2 regions of the Polaromonas sp. P4_H1 genome follow, and region 1 is predicted to be linked to the other one. Evidence: predicted binding sites of a transcription regulator. Region 1 holds the regulator's gene; the other holds the start of a gene.
The links. Region 1 encodes sigma-54, which starts transcription at its own class of promoters, with help from an activator protein. Its sites were predicted from a motif close to TGGCANGNAANCTGCTTT; they were not measured.
Positions count from the first base shown of each region.

Region 2: the regulator sigma-54 is predicted to act here: its motif matches at 1,372-1,389, upstream of AC1DS5_RS12340 (ANTAR domain-containing response regulator).

Region 1 covers NZ_JBFUKG010000001.1:49,210-53,938, forward strand. The annotation lists gene AC1DS5_RS00240 (THUMP domain-containing class I SAM-dependent RNA methyltransferase) at 1-507, opposite strand, end outside; gene AC1DS5_RS00245 (RNA polymerase factor sigma-54) at 646-2,196, opposite strand; gene lptB (LPS export ABC transporter ATP-binding protein) at 2,338-3,174, opposite strand; gene lptA (lipopolysaccharide transport periplasmic protein LptA) at 3,189-3,800, opposite strand; gene AC1DS5_RS00260 (thiol:disulfide interchange protein DsbA/DsbL) at 3,963-4,625, opposite strand.
Region 2 covers NZ_JBFUKG010000008.1:134,436-139,164, forward strand. The annotation lists gene AC1DS5_RS12330 (Hsp20/alpha crystallin family protein) at 1-112, shown strand, start outside; gene tsaD (tRNA (adenosine(37)-N6)-threonylcarbamoyltransferase complex transferase subunit TsaD) at 248-1,291, opposite strand; gene AC1DS5_RS12340 (ANTAR domain-containing response regulator) at 1,399-2,031, shown strand; gene AC1DS5_RS12345 (adenosylcobalamin-dependent ribonucleoside-diphosphate reductase) at 2,472-4,729, shown strand, end outside.

The DNA of each region.
Region 1 (4,729 bases):
GTCTTCGCGCCAGCCGCGCTTGAAGAGCGGCTCGCCCGAGGTGTCGATATAGATGGTCGCCGTGTCGGTCGTCAGGTGCACATACACGCGTACGTCGGGCCAACGCGTGTCCACATCGGGGCGCACCTCGTACTTGGCACGGAAGCGGTCGGCAATGGCGTCCTTGACCTTGAGCGCCGCAAAGTTCAGGCTGGTCAGCGGGCTGTGCTGCGCGGTGATCTCGACCTTGAAGGTCTGCTTGGGCGTGAACCAGATTTCCCACGCAACGCTGGCTGCCGCGTTGTAGAGGTCCTGCTCGCTGCGGTACTGGTTGTGCTGCAGCTCGATCAGCACCCGCTGGGCCAGGCGGCTGTGCAGGTTGAGTTGCAGGGCATCACGCCAGGAGCCCTGCAACTGCACGCCGGCGCGCCAGGCCTTGCCTTCGATGCCGGTGATGCGTTTGACCTCGCTGGCCAGCAAGGCCTCGACGCCGGCGGCGCAGGGTAAAAAGAGTTGAAGTTGGTTCATGAATGAAGACTCACGGCTGGCTGGGTGACGGTTCTTTTTCAAGCAGGGGCCGCGGAACCGGCTTTGCCGGGCCGCAGGCGCAGCGGCCCCCTCGGGGGGCAGGGAGCCACACGCAGTGGGCGACCGTGGGGGCTACTTTCAAAGCGACTTTCGCAGGTTGGCAGGCGCGATGCGCAAAGCCTCGCGGTACTTGGCCACGGTGCGGCGCGCGCATTCAATGCCCTGCTCCTTGAGCATTTCGGAAATCTGGTTGTCGCTGAGCGGCTTTTTCAGGCTCTCGGACGAGACAAACTGCTTGATGAGGGCGCGCACCGCCGTGCTGGACGCGTTGCCACCGGTCTCGGTGCCCAGCGCCGAGCCAAAAAAGTACTTGAGCTCGAAGGTGCCGAACGGCGTGCTCATGTACTTGGCCGTGGTGACGCGCGAGATGGTGGACTCGTGCAGGCCCAGTTCGTCGGCAATTTCGCGCAGCACCAGCGGACGCATGGCCAGCTCGCCGTGGGTGAAGAAATTCTTTTGCCGCTCCACAATCGCACTGCTCACGCGCAGGATGGTGTCAAAGCGCTGCTGGATGTTTTTGATGAACCAGCGTGCCTCCTGCAAGCGCTGCTGCAAGGCCTGCCCGTTCTGGCCCTTGTGCTGCTTCAGCGCATTGGCATAGATGTCGTGCACGCGCAGGCGGGGCATGACCTCGCTGTTGAGGGAGACCTTGAAGCCGCGGCCCGACTTGACGACGATCACGTCGGGCACGATGAGGTTGCGCTCGACGTTGACAAACCGCCGCCCGGGCTTGGGATCCAGCCGGCCGATCACGGCGATGGCGCCCCGGATCACGCTTTCCGGAAATCCGCACAGGTAGGACAGGCGCTTCATATCCCGCTTGGCCAGCAGCTCCATGGGCTGCTTGCACATGGCGATCGCTGCGCGGGTCTCGTCGCAGTCCTTGCAGTCGAGCAGTTGCAGGCCGAGACACTCGGCCAGGTTGCGGGCACCGACGCCGGCGGGCTCCATGTGCTGCAGCAGCTTCAGGGCCATGGCAAAGTGCTGTTCCAGCTCTTCCGCCTGCTCAAGGTCGTCGCCCGCCAGACCGGCGGCCAGTGACGCGAGACTGTCTTCGAGGTAGCCGTCGTCATTGAGCGACTCGATCAGGAAATGCAACGCCGCCTGGTCTTCCTCCGACAGGCGCAGGCTGAGCGACTGGCGGTGCAAATGGTCCTGCAGCGACTCATGGCTGCGGGCCAGGTCGGAAGCCTCGGCCTCGCTGTCGTCCGCATTATTGTTTTTGCGGGCCGGCGCGTCGCCGCCCCATTCGCTGTCGTCAGGCGAGGACTCCACCGAGCCGTCGCCCTCCCAGCTTTCCTCCAGCTTGGCCTCGGAACTGACCTCGGGCCCTGTATCTACATCATTTTGGCTTGCAGCTTTTGATTCATCAGGGCTTCCTGCTATTGAATCACCAGCAAACTCAAATTCCCGGCTATCCTGGCTGACCGGTGTGTCGGCATTCTCCAGGCCAAATTCCTCGCGCGGTGCGGCTTCTTCCGACACTTCCAGGAACGGATTTTCATCGAGCATCTGCTCGACTTCCTGGCTCAGCTCAAGGGTGGACAGCTGCAGCAGGCGGATCGACTGCTGCAGTTGCGGCGTCAGCGCCAGGTGCTGCGAGACCCTGAGGGAAAGGCCTTGTTTCATGACATCCCTAAGCGCACGACAAAGCGAGTTGGGATGTATTAACCAAGCGGGGGCCGCGCAACCGGCTTTGCCGGGGCGCAGGCGCCGCCCCCTGCAGGGGGGAGGGAGCTACACGCAGTGAGCGACAACGGGGGGGAGCCATCACATTCTGAAGTGTTCACCGAGATAAACGCGGCGTACATCGGCATTGTTCACAATCTCGGAAGGGGTGCCGGTCGCCAGCACGTGGCCGTCACTGATGATGTAGGCATGGTCGCAAATGCCCAGCGTTTCGCGGACATTGTGGTCGGTGATCAGCACGCCAATGCCGCGCGACTTCAGGAAACCGATGATGCGCTGGATTTCGATCACGGCGATCGGGTCAATGCCGGCAAAAGGCTCGTCGAGCAGGATGAACCGCGGCTGCGTCGCCAGGGCGCGCGCAATCTCGACGCGGCGGCGCTCGCCCCCTGACAGCGCCGGCGCCGGCGAGTCACGCAGATGATCGACCCGCAAATCCTGCAGCAGCGCTTCGAGCCGCTTTTCAAGGTCTGCGCGGCCCAGCGGCTTGCCGCTGGCGTCCAGCTGCAGTTCCAGCACGGCGCGCACATTTTCTTCCACGGTGAGCTTGCGGAAAATCGACGCTTCCTGCGGCAGGTAGCTCAACCCGAGGCGGGCGCGCAGGTGAATCGGCATGTGCTCGACCGACTGGCCGTCGATGGAGATCTCGCCCGCATCGGCACGCACCAGCCCCACGATCATGTAGAACGACGTGGTTTTTCCCGCGCCATTGGGGCCCAGCAGGCCCACCACCTCGCCTTTTTGCACGGACAGCGAGACATCCTGCACCACCTTGCGGCTGCCATAGGATTTCTGCAGCCCCTGGGCCACCAGACGGCTCGGCGGTGCGGTGCTGGCCGCCGGAGTATTGGCTGCCGGGGTATTGACCGACGATGTGTCAGTCACCGCATCCACGGGTTGATTGTCCGTTCTGTCCATTTTTCGGCTTTCCGTCATGGCCCCAGCGTGGTGCCGGGACGCAAACGGAGCGCGGGTCCGGCCGGCGGCTGCGGTGCCGATGCGGCGCCGCGCGGCGACAGCATGGCGCGAATCCGCCCCGTGGGATTGGTGGCCGTGCGGTTTTGCGCGCCCCCATCCACAGTGAACACATCGGTGTTGTTGTCATAAACAATCAGGGAGCCGGTCGTTTCATCGACCAGGGTCGCGCCGTTGTAGCGCCGCACCACGGCCTGCTTGATGAATTTGACGGTGTCGGCACGGCTGTCGTATTCGATCCGCTCGCCTTCCCCTTCGATGTACTCGTCCACGCCATCGCGCTTTTTCCGGTAAAAGGCCAGCTTGCCCGGCGCCGCCACGGCCAGGGCCTGCTGGTAGCCCTGGGGATCCTGGCTGACATCCACCCGTTCGCCCCGGACAATGGTGGTGCCCTTGGTGATCACCACATTGCCGGTGAACACGCTGGTTTGTTTCAGGTCGTCGTAACGCAGGGCATCGGCCTCCGCATTCATCGGCTTGTCGCGGTCAGCCCGCTCGGCCGCGGCGGGAAACACGGCCCCGGCCGCCAGTGCGGCCAGCACGATCAAGGGAAAAATGGGGTGTTTCATAAAGGCACGAATCTTGCTGCTTGTTTTGAGTGATTGTAGCCATGCCAGCTCCGGGAATGGCGGCCAGGGCCAAATTGGGCCCATAAAAAAACCCGCCACGGGTGGGCGGGTTTTCGGGCCAACGCCGGGCGCCGGCGTGTGACTTGCCGACTTGCCGCGCGCTTATTTGGCCTTGCGCGATTGCGCGATCAGGTAATCGGTGACCTGCAGGGCCCTGTCCATGTTCTGGGCCAGCTGGCCAGACGTGTAGTAACGCCCGCCGACGCCCAGGGCCGGCACGCCGTCGACCGCGTAGGTGTCCTGCAACTGGGTGGCCTTGCGCGCCTTGGTGCTGACGGAAAACGAGTTGTACAGCTCGACAAACTTGGCCTTGTTCAGGCCCTGCTTCTCCGCCCAGGCCGCCACCTGATCCGCCGTGTTCAGCGCCTGACGCTCGATATGGATCGCATTGAACACCTTTTTGTGCAGCTCATTGAGCTTGTCCATGGCTTCCAGCACATAAAAAAGACGCTGCTGCGGCTCAAAATCGGGACGAAAGGCTACCGGCACGCGCCTGACGGTCACGTCTTTGGGCGCTTTCTGGATCCAGGCCTCGAGTTGCGGCTCAAAGGCGTTGCAATGCGGGCAGCTGTACCAGAAGAATTCCACCACTTCGACCTGGCCGGCAGGCACGTCGGTGGGAGCGGGTTTGCCCAGCGTCAAATAATCCGTTCCCTCCTTGAAGGCGCGGGCCTGAGCCTGCGCGGCTGTGGGCAGCGCAACGCCTCCCCAAGTGGCGGCGGCTGCCACGGTAGCGGCTGAAAGCGAAAACTCACGTCGTTGCATCAATTTTTCTCCTGGTTTCCTGGTCTGTGGGTCTGTGTGGGGGTATTTTGCAAAGCGGCCACTTACTTATTCAGTGAAAAAAACAAGCCGGCCGGCCGTTTCGT
Region 2 (4,729 bases), on a different contig from region 1:
CCTTGAAATTGACGTCGCCAACAGCAGCGCAAAACTTGAAAACGGCGTGCTGACGCTGACGCTGGGCAAAAAAATCCCTGTCAGCAACGTCACCCACCTCGACATACAGTAATCCCTGATCAGGGCCGAGTATCCGCTGGAATGTTCGCCGGCGGTCCCCACGAGGGGCGGGAAGTTATACCAGCCAGGGCCGCGGAACCGGCTTTGCCGGGCCGCAGGCGCAGCGGCCCCCTCTGGGGGCAGGGAGCTACGCGGAGCGAGCGACCGTGGGGGTCAAACTCCAGCGCGGTTTCACGTCAAAGGTGTAGCCACGCTGCAGCGTTTCCAGGCCGGCCTGCAGGCGCATGCCGGCGGCGAGCGCAATCATTGCGCCGTTGTCCGTGCACAGGTGCAGCTCCGGGTAATGCACGCGGATGCCGCGTTGCTGGCAGGCCGCATTCAGCTGGCTGCGCAGCAGGGCATTGGCACCCACACCGCCCGCGACGACGAGTCGCTTCAGGCCGGTTTGCGCCATGGCGGCCAGCGATTTTTTGACCAGCACCTCCACAATGGCAGCCTGGGTGGCCGCGGCCAGATCCGCTTTGCGGTTTTCCAGCTCAGGCCCCAGTTTTTTGGCTTGGGTCAGCACCGCGGTTTTCAGCCCCGCGAACGAAAAATCGAGGTCTCCGCTGTGCAACAGGGGCCGGGGCAATTTGAAGGCGGTGCCATCGCCTTGCCGTGCCAGGTCAGCCAGATGCGGCCCGCCGGGGTAAGGCAAACCCATCAGCTTGGCCGACTTGTCAAAGGCCTCGCCCGCCGCGTCATCAATGGTTTCTCCCAGCAGCTCGTAGCTGCCGACACGGTCCACCCGCATCAGCTGGGTGTGCCCGCCGGAAACCAGCAGGGCCACAAACGGAAACACCGGCGGGTCGGCGCTCAGGAAAGGCGACAGCAAATGCCCCTCCAGATGGTGCACGCCCATCACCGGCTTGCCCAGCGCAGCCGCCAGCGAACAGGCCACACCGGCGCCCACCAGCAACGCGCCGGCCAGCCCCGGCCCGCGCGTGTAGGCCACCACATCCACCTGCGCCAGCGTCCACCCGGCTTCGTCCATGACCTGGCGCGTCAAGGGCAGGACCCGCTGGATGTGATCACGGCTGGCCAGTTCCGGCACCACGCCGCCATACGCCTGGTGCATCTGGATCTGGCTGTACAGGGCATGCGATAGCAGGCGCGGCACATCGCTGCCGGCGGCATCCACCAGCGCCACACCCGTTTCGTCACAACTCGATTCAATTCCAAGGACTAGCATCGTCCCAAGTGTAAGGTTTGAGCTTCTCCCCGGCTTGGGAGAGCATCCGGCGGCAGAAACCGGCACGGGCAGCCCCAAACTGGCGCGAATCTTGCACGTTACGGCGCATGTCATCGCCCCAATCCCTGCGTCTTGTTGTGATTGCGCCGGATTTGTCCACATCCGACGCAGCAGATGAGGCCGCCCTGGCGCTGATCGAACGCTCTCGCCAGTTGCGTATTGGCTTGCTCGAAAACGGTTACAACATCGTGGCGGTGCTACCGGCAGACACCTTTCTCGAGGAGCGGCTGGCCCAGCTGCAGCCCGACATGATCATTGTGGACGCCGAGAGCGAGGCCCGCGATTCGCTGGAACATGTGGTCATGGCCACCCGCGACGAGCGGCGCCCTATCGTGCTGTTCACCAACGACAACGACACCACGCATGTGAAGGATGCGGTGGCTGCCGGCGTGTCTGCCTATATCGTGGCGGGCCTCTCACCCGACCGGATACGCCCCATTCTGGACGTCGCCATGGCGCGGTTTGAATACGAACAGAAACTCAGGCGCGAGTTGGCACATGCCAAAACCGAACTGCACGACCGCAAGATCATCGACCGGGCCAAGGGAATGTTGATGCAGCGCCAGGGTCTTTCCGAGCAGGTGGCCTATGAAAAACTGCGCAAGGCCGCCATGGACAAAGGTCTGCGCCTTGGTGAAGTGGCGCAGCGCATGCTCGACGCGGCCGACCTGCTCGGTTGAACTGGCCCGCAGCCGAAATGGTGCGCTGCACAAATGTGGTGCGCAACACACCAAATCCCGAGATCGCCCGGCTTGCCGGGTGGGCAGGCGATTGACTCATCGGGCAATGGCACCAGCATTCAGCCGGACTCACGCCCAATAGCCCGGTAGCCCACTAACCCAACGGCAATAGCCCTGCGGGGCTGCGTATCCAGGCCACGGCTGCTTTGGCCCTGCTTTGGCTCTGCTTTGGCTCTGATTTCATGCGCATACCTTTCATACGCATATCTCACGCATATCCCGCTTGCTGTGCGGCGGGGGTGTTGCCCTTCATCCTTGAGACCGCCCTTGAAGTAGAACGGCGATCCTGCAAAAATTGGTTTCCCCAGGTTTGTGCTGAATCAAACTGACCGGCATATCCCACCCGTACGATGCGTCAAGCCATTCACCGGAACCGCCTCATGCCAGACCAGCTAGCCAAACCTGCCCCCGCCGTCCATGCCCTCCCCCCTCAGGACATCAGCGAAGAGATTCTGCTGGAGAAATATGGCAAGGGAACGGAGAAAAGCATCCTGGATGTCACCCAGCGCGTGGCGCGCGCCCTGGCGCAGGCTGAAGCGCCGGAGCTGCGCCAGCAGTGGGAAGGCCGCTTCCTTCAAGCCTTGCAGCAGGGCTTCCTGCCGGCCGGACGCATCCAGTCCGCTGCGGGGACGGACCTGTCGGCCACGCTGATCAACTGCTTTGTGCAGCCGGTCGGGGACTCCATCTCGCAGACGGAAGACGGCCACCCCGGCATCTATACCGCCCTCACGGAGGCGGCGGAAACCATGCGCCGCGGCGGTGGCGTCGGCTACGACTTTTCGCGCATCCGCCCGCGCGGCGCCTGGGTCGGCAGCACCCAGAGCAGTGCTTCAGGGCCGGTCAGCTACATGCGGGTGTTTGACCGCTCGTGCGAGACGGTCGAATCCGCCGGTTCCAGGCGTGGCGCACAAATGGGCGTGTTGCGCTGCGACCATCCCGACATCGAAGAGTTCATCCACGCCAAGGATGACGGCGACCTGCGCAACTTCAACATTTCGGTGGGGGTCACCGACGCCTTCATGGAGGCCGTTGTCGCCGATGCAGAGGTCTCACTGGTTCATCGAGCCCAGCCCGGCGTGGAGCAGAAAGCCGCAGGGGCGTTTCAGGGCCCCGACAACGGGCTGTGGGTCTACCGCAAACTCAGGGCGCGGGATCTATGGGACCAGATCATGCGTTCGACCTATGACCATGCGGAGCCAGGTGTCCTGTTTCTCGATCACATCAACCACGACAACAACCTGTCGTATTGCGAGACGATTTCCAGCACCAATCCCTGCGCCGAGCAGCCGCTGCCGCCCTACGGATGCTGCTGCCTGGGCTCGATCGACCTGACCCGTTTTGTGCTGGATCCCTTTGATGAAAAAGCCCGCTTCGACGAGGCCGCGTTTACCGAGATGGCCCGCGTGGCGGTTCGCATGCTCGACAACGTGCTGGACGTCACGGTCTGGCCCTTGCCGCAGCAACAGGAAGAGGCGCGCAACAAGCGCCGCGTCGGCCTGGGCTTCACCGGGCTGGGCGATGCGCTGGTCATGCTCAACCTGCGCTATGACACGCCCGAGGCCCGCGACATGGCGCGGCACATCGCCGAAGTCATGCGCGATGCGGCCTACGACGCCTCGGTGGAACTGGCGCGCGAACGCGGCGCCTTCCCGCTGTTCAATGCCGACCTGTACCTGAGCGGCCAGCGCTTTGCCTCACGTTTACCGCAGCCGCTCAAGGAGCGCATCCGCGCGCATGGGCTGCGCAACTCGCACCTACTGTCCATCGCGCCCACCGGCACCATCAGCCTGGCGTTTGCGGACAACGCCAGCAACGGCATCGAGCCCGCCTTCAGCTGGCGCTACACCCGCAAGAAACGCATGCCCGACGGCAGCCTCAAGGAATACGCGGTGGAAGACCACGCCTGGCGGCTTTACCGCCATTTGCGCGGCGACGACGCTGCGCTGACCCCGGCCTTCGTGACGGCACTGGAGATGAGCGCGCAGGCCCATGAAGCCATGGTGGCGGCCGTCGCACCCTACATCGACACGGCGATTTCAAAAACCGTCAATGTGCCGGCCGACTACCCCTACGCAGACTTCCAGAACCTCTACCTCGAAGCCTGGCAGTCCGGCCTGAAGGGGCTGGCCACCTACCGGCCCAATGCCGTGCTGGGTTCGGTGCTCAGCGTCGGCCCCACGGCCGCTCCGCTGCAGATCAACGATGCCAACCGGCGTCTGGCGCTGGAGCGCCTGCCCGCGCCTGTGCTCTCGTCCCTGCGCTGGCCGGGCCGGCCCGAGTTGCCGGGGGGCAATCCGGCCTGGACTTTCATGGTGCACCACCCCTTCGGCGACTTTGCGCTGTTCGTCGGCGAACTCGCACCTGAGGGTGGCGGCGCGTCGCAGCCCTTTGAAGTCTGGGTCAACGGTGCCGAACAGCCCCGTGGCCTGGGCGCAATGGCCAAGACGCTGTCGATGGATCTGCGCGCCAACGACCCGGCATGGCTGCAACTCAAGCTGGACGCGCTGGCTACGGTGGCCGAAGAACGCGCCTTCGAGATGCCGTTTCCACCGCACGGCGAACTGCGCCTGTTCCCGGGCGTTGTGGCGGCCACCGCAGCGGTCATCCGCTGGCGCTGCGACCAGCTCAAGTCCTTGCA